2 regions of the Melaminivora jejuensis genome follow, and region 1 is predicted to be linked to the other one. Evidence: riboswitches for the same ligand, from Rfam matches in the RefSeq annotation. Region 1 holds a riboswitch; the other holds the start of a gene.
What was found. A riboswitch is a leader RNA that binds a small molecule or an ion and turns the genes downstream of it on or off. The one in region 1 is predicted to bind thiamine pyrophosphate.

Region 1 (3,342 bases):
CACAGCGGCCAGCGGGTCGAGCTGACCCTGCGCCCGGCGGCGCCCGACACCGGCATCGTCTTTCGCCGGATCGATCTGCCCGAGCCGGTGGACATTCCCATCAGCGCCGAGGCAGTGGTGGACACGCGCATGGCCTCCACCATCGGTGTCGGCGGCGCCAAGGTACACACCGTGGAGCACCTGATGTCCGCCTGCGCCGGCCTGGGGCTGGACAACCTCTACATCGACATCACCGCCGAGGAAGTGCCCATCCTGGATGGCTCGTCGGCCTCCTTCGTCTTCCTGCTGCAAAGCGCTGGCATCGAGCTGCAGAACGCGCCCAAGCGCTTCATCCGCGTGACGCGGCTGGTGGAGGTGCGCGAGGGCGAGGGCAGCAACCTCAAGTGGGCGCGCCTTGCGCCCTACCACGGCTTCAAGCTGCGCTTCGAGATCGACTTTGCCCACCCGGCGGTGGACTCGACCGGCCAGAGCGTTGAGTTCGATCTGGGCGAGGGTAACTATGCGCGCGACATCGCCCGCGCGCGTACCTTCGGCTTCACGCGCGACGTGGAGATGCTGCGCGCCAGCGGCCTGGCCCTGGGCGGCGGGCTGGACAATGCCATCGTCATGGATGACTACCGCGTGCTCAATGCCGACGGCCTGCGCTACGACGCCGAATTTGCCCGCCACAAGATCCTGGACGCCATGGGCGACCTGTACCTGGTGGGCCGGCCACTGCTGGCCGCCTACAGCGCCTTCCGCTCGGGCCATGCCATGAACAACCTGCTGCTGCGCGAGCTGCTGGCCCAGCGCGATGCCTGGGAGCTGGTCAGCTTCGAGCACGAGCGCCAGGCGCCGCGCGGCTTTGCCCGGGCGGTGCGGGCCTGGTGAGCAGGCGCTGGTGGGGCTGAAGCCATGCTGCTGTTTCGCTGGCTGGTCATGCTGCTGTTGCTGGTGGCGGCGGTGTGCTTTGCCTTCTACGCCGGCACCGGCCAGGCGCACTGGCGGCGCCTGGGTTGGATCATCCTGAAGTGGACGCTGATCGCCGCCGGCATGTTCTTTGCCGTGCTGATCATGGAGCGCGTGGCCTGAGTAGGGGGGGAAAGTTGTGCGATGGGCGTTTTGCGTCCGCCCTGTGAGCAACGCCCAACGCCTATACTGCGCCCGCTCCGGGGTGCACGAACGACAGGCGTGCTGAGATGGCGAACCCGATCGCCAAAACCGCGAACTTGATCTGGTTAGCACCAGCGTAAGAAGAGCTGCAGCAGGAATGGCCCGGGTGCGTTTGCGAGCGCCCAGCCCTTTCCTGTCGATTGCGGAGCATTCCCTTCACCATGAACTGGAGTGCCTGCCATGAACGCCCCCGCCGATTTCTCCCATCTGCTGGCCCGCGCCCGCGAGCCGTTTCCTGCCTCGACCAAATCCTTCATCACCGGCAGCCGCGCCGACCTGCGCGTGCCGGTGCGCGACATCACGCTGACCAACGGCGAGGTGGTCAGCGTCTATGACACCTCCGGCCCCTACACCGACCCGGCGGCCAGCATCGATGTGAAGAAGGGCCTGGCCAGCGTGCGCGGCGCCTGGATTGCCGAGCGCGGCGACACCGAAGTCTATGAAGGGCGCAAGCCGGTTGCCCTGGACGATGGCAGCAAGAGCGAGGACGCCGCCCGCCTGGCCGTCCTGCGTGCCGAAGCCGCTGCGCTGCAACGCCAGCCGCGCCGCGCCAGCCGCGGCGCCAACGTCACGCAGATGCACTACGCCAGAAAGGGCATTGTCACGCCGGAGATGGAATACGTCGCCCTGCGCGAGAACGGTCGGCGCGAGTGGATGGCGCAGTACCAGCAGGATGCCGCACGCGAGCAGCGCCTGGCTGGCAACCCGCTGGGCGCCAGCACCCCCAGGATCATCACGCCCGAATTCGTGCGGGATGAAGTGGCGCGGGGCCGCGCCATCATCCCGGCCAACATCAACCACCCCGAGGCCGAGCCCATGGCCATCGGGCGCAACTTCAAGGTCAAGATCAACGCCAACATCGGCAACTCGGCCGTGACGTCGAGCATCGAGGAGGAGGTGGAAAAGCTGGTCTGGGCCATTCGCTGGGGCGCCGACAACGTCATGGATTTGTCTACCGGCAAGAACATCCACACCACGCGCGACTGGATCATCCGCAACTCGCCCGTGCCCATAGGCACCGTGCCCATCTACCAGGCGCTGGAAAAGGTCGGCGGCATCGCCGAAGACCTGAGCTGGGAGATCTTCCGCGACACGCTCATCGAGCAGGCCGAGCAGGGCGTGGACTACTTCACCATCCATGCCGGTGTGCGCCTGGCCTTCATCCATCTGACGGCGGGTCGGCGCACCGGCATCGTCTCGCGCGGCGGCTCCATCATGGCCAAGTGGTGCATGGCGCACCACAGGGAGAGCTTCCTCTATACGCACTTCGAGGACATCTGCGACATCATGAAAAGCTATGACGTCGCCTTCAGCCTGGGCGATGGCCTGCGCCCGGGCTGCGCGTCGGACGCCAACGACGAGGCCCAGTTTGCCGAGCTGCACACCCTGGGCGAGCTCACGCAAATTGCCTGGAAGCACGATGTGCAGACCATGATCGAAGGCCCTGGCCACGTACCCATGCACATGATCCAGGCCAACATGGCCGAGCAGCTCAAGACCTGCCACGAGGCGCCGTTCTACACCCTGGGGCCGCTGACCATCGACATCGCGCCCGGCTACGACCACATCGCGTCCGCCATCGGTGCCGCCATGATCGGCTGGATGGGCACGGCCATGCTGTGCTACGTGACGCCCAAGGAGCACCTGGGCCTGCCGGATCGCGACGACGTCAAGCAGGGCATCATCGCCTACCGGATCGCCGCGCACGCGGCAGACGTGGCCAAGGGCCACCCCGGCGCCCGCGCGCGCGACGATGCCCTGTCCCAGGCGCGCTTCGAGTTCCGTTGGCAGGATCAGTTCAACCTGGGGCTGGATCCGGACACGGCACGCGAATTCCACGACGAAACCCTGCCCAAGGACAGCGCCAAGGTGGCGCATTTTTGCTCCATGTGCGGGCCGAAGTTCTGCTCCATGAAGATCACGCAGGAGGTGCGCGAATACGCCGCCGCCCGTGGCGTGGGCGAAGCTGAGGCGGTGGCTGTTGGGATGCAGGCCAAGGCCGAAGAGTTCAACCGCGCCGGCGGGGATTTCTACATCCCCATCGCCACGCTTGCTCCTTGAGCGGGCTGTTGCCCAGCAAGGAAAGCGGGACGCGGCAGGCGCCAACAGCTTCGGCAGCCCGTGCTTTCCCGGGTTCTGCCGCAGCCCGGCGCTACCTATGATGCCTTCAGGGCGCAAGCACGCTCAACT
Region 2 (3,342 bases), 2.0 Mb from region 1:
GTGTTCGACGCCGCGCCGGCGGTGCTCGATGAGCTGCAGGCGCTGCGCGCCGCCGGGCGCATCGAGGTGGTGGTCGGCATGGCGGGCGGCATCGTGGAGGACGCAGGCCGCCTGAGCGCCCTGGAACTCACCACGCCCGAAGGCGCCGCCCTGCGCCTGCCGGTGGATGTGCTGCTGGTGCGCCTGGGCCTGGTGCCGCGCCTGGGGCCGATCGCCAGCTGGGGCCTGCAACTCGAGCGCAAGCAGCTGGTGGTGGACACGGCCACGTTTGCCACCAGCGTGCCAGGCATCCACGCCGTGGGCGACGCCATCACCTATCCCGGCAAGCGCAAGCTGATCCTGAGCGGTTTTCACGAAGCCACGCTGGCCGCCTTCGGCGCAGCCGAATGGCTGGCCGGGCGCAAATTGCCGCTGGAGTACACGACCAGCAGTGAGCGGCTGCAGGGCTTGCTGGGCATTTCCGGAGCGCGCCCGGCTGCGTGACAGAATGCCTGCCGGCAATTGGGCCGCAAATTCTGCATCACCTCCATGACCGACCGCCCCACCCCGGAAACCACTGAATCCGCCATTCTGCAGACCGCTTTTCAGGGCATTGCCCAGTCAGTAGCCGCCTCGATTGTTGCGGCGCTGGAGCAGCCGCTGCGCCAGGAAATCGAATCCCGGGTCAACAGCATCATTGCCGATGCCACCAGGGATATCCACCAGAAAATCGCGGCTGCCATCGGCCACATACAGCCCATCCAGATTCCGATCAATTTGCTGGCGCAGCCCCTGGTGCAGCCGCTTCAGCCAGCGGCACCAGCACAGCCTGCCACCACAGCAGCCCCAACACCGGCACCGGCACCAATCTCGGTGCCAGTGGCTGCAAAACCGCAATCGCAGCCGCCTGCTGCAGCCAAACCCGAGCAGAGTGTGGAATTTCCTCCTGTAGCCGAGGAAAGCGAAAAATACTCGGACGATGCTCCGATTGAGCTGAAAAGGGACAGAAAACGCACGCCACAGAAAAGCGGCAAGAACGTCTCCGCCACCATTGTCGGCCTCCTACCGGGGCAGGCCCATTTGATCAAGAACGAGTTCAAGCACATCAAGCTGTCCTTTGTTTCTGCCGACGCCGGCAACAGCAAACAGTTGAGATCCCTGTCCAAATCCAACAATCCGGTCATTTTCATGACCGATTTCATCAGGCACGCCTCGGTCGAGAGTGTGCGAGCCGCCAATGGCAGTTGGATTTACGCCACCGGTGGCCTCAGTTCGCTGCGGGAAAAACTGCGTGAGCTTCATCAGGAGACATCGCAAAATTCCCTGCTGCGCTCGGCCTGAAGACGGATATTCCAGCATCTGTCACAGATCGCACTGCCATTCACCGGCGACCGGTTTCTCGAATTCCATTTCGCAAGAAGGAACCTTGCCAGGACGCAGTCCTCCTCTTGCCTTGCCTGGACTCTTTCGGAGTGCATCTCCTGACGTGGCTTGCCTGACCTAGAATCCGCCCGCAGCGCGCCCTGGCGCGCTGCATCGCTGGGGGTGCCCGGCTGCCGGTCACTGGCAGCACGGGCTGAGACAGTCCCTTTGAACCTGATTGAGATCATCCTCGCGCAGGGAAGCACGCTCCAGACATTCGCCACGCCGGCGCAGCCTTGCTGCCTCGCGGCGGCGATGCGCCAAGGCCTGCGTCCCGCGCGCAACGGCCATCCAAGGAGCGCAAGCCATGAGCAGTCCAACCACCTCGCCTCCCGTTGGTACGGGCAGCAGCCCCATCAACCAGGCGCTGTCGCCGGTCGCTGCCAGCGATCGCGTGTTTTCCTGGCACGACCATGCCTCGCTGTGGTTCAGCCTGGGCGTGGGCCTGCTGGTCATGCAAGTCGGCGCCTACCTGATGCCGGCGCTGTCGCCGCGCGAGGCGCTGCTGGCCATCGTGGGCGGCTCGCTGCTGGGCGCGGGCCTGCTGGGCTGGGTGGCCAAGCTGGGCTGCGACAGCGGCCTGTCCAGCGCCGGGCTGATGCACGCGGTGTATGGCCGGCGCTTTGCCAGCCTGCCCATCGTGCTCAACATCGTGCAGCTGGTCGGCTGGGGCACCTTCGAGCTGGTGGTCATGCGCGATTCGACCCTGGCGATTGCACGCCAGTCGGGCGGCGCGGGGGCTTTTGCCGGCAGCGGCTGGCTGCTTGCGGCGACGCTCTTGTGGGGCGGCGTGGTGGTGGCCCTCATCAGCGGCTCCATGGTGCAACTGGTGCGGCGCATCATCGCGCGCGTGGCGCTGCCGTTGGTGGTGCTGTCGCTGGTCTGGCTGTCCTGGCAATTCCTTGCGCTGGCGCAGGCCCAGGGTCTGGCGGCGCTGTGGAGCCGGCCCGGCGCGGGCGGCCTGGGCGTCATGGGCGCGCTCGACCTGGTGATCGCCATGCCGGTGTCGTGGCTGCCGCTGGTGGCCGACTACGCGCGCCACGGCAGGAGCGGGCGCACTGCGCTCACCGGCACCTGGGCCGGCTATCTGCTGGCCAATGTCTGGTGCTACAGCCTGGGCGTGCTGGTGGCGCTGGTGCTGCCCAGCGCAGACCTGGTGACGGCGCTGCTGCTGGCCCAGGGCGGGCTGATTGCGCTGTCGCTGATCCTGATCGACGAGGTGGACAACGCCTATGGCGATGCCTATTCGGGCGCCGTCTCGGCGCACAGTCTGTTGCCGCGCTGGAGCATCCGCCGCTTCGGCATCGCCATCGCCGCGCTGTGTACGGTGCTGGCGCTGGTGCTGCCCATGCACAGCCTGGAGCCGTTTTTGCTGACGCTCAGCTCGGTCTTCGTGCCGCTGTTCGGCGTGGTGCTGGGGCGGTTGGGCGGCGGCGTGGCAGCGCGCGTGCGGCTGGACGGGGCACCCGCCGTCCACTGGCCGTCGGTAGCGCTGTGGCTGGCCGGCATCGCCTTCTATCACCTGGCGCCGAAGCTACTGCCGGGCCTGGGGGCAGCCCTGCCGACGCTGCTGCTGTGCCTGCTGCTGTCGTGGGCTACGCGCAGCCGGGCGACTGTAGCGCCGGCGCTGGGCTGATGGTTTTCATAGTCAAAATTGCCTGAAACCCAATACCAGCAAGCGATCACAGCTACTTCTTCAGGAGCATTTTGCAGGTCTGTGGACGGAGTGGGAGTTTCGGCAGGAACTTCCACGGCACGGCGGGCGTCCACCGGGGCTGTCACACTTGGCCCCTGTCTGTGACAGTCAGACAAATCCAGAAAGCTCAAGAAAGGAGTCCTGCCCCGTGTCCTTGTCCCTGTCCTCGCCCCTGTCCCGCCTTGTCTCCACCGTCCCCGCCAGCCGCGCCTCGCGCACTGCCCGCCTGCTGACCGCCGCTGCCG

Region 2: another riboswitch for thiamine pyrophosphate. It lies ahead of IDM45_RS01600 (purine-cytosine permease family protein); the one in region 1 lies ahead of thiC (phosphomethylpyrimidine synthase ThiC).

The regions. Positions count from the first base shown of each region.
Region 1 covers NZ_JACWIJ010000002.1:2,292,166-2,295,507, reverse strand. The annotation lists gene lpxC (UDP-3-O-acyl-N-acetylglucosamine deacetylase) at 1-870, shown strand, start outside; gene IDM45_RS10880 (hypothetical protein) at 895-1,071, shown strand; TPP riboswitch at 1,140-1,252, shown strand; gene thiC (phosphomethylpyrimidine synthase ThiC) at 1,333-3,213, shown strand.
Region 2 covers NZ_JACWIJ010000002.1:284,824-288,165, reverse strand. The annotation lists gene IDM45_RS01610 (NAD(P)/FAD-dependent oxidoreductase) at 1-483, shown strand, start outside; gene IDM45_RS01605 (hypothetical protein) at 529-1,320, shown strand; TPP riboswitch at 1,511-1,619, shown strand; gene IDM45_RS01600 (purine-cytosine permease family protein) at 1,709-3,037, shown strand; gene IDM45_RS01595 (SH3 domain-containing protein) at 3,252-3,342, shown strand, end outside.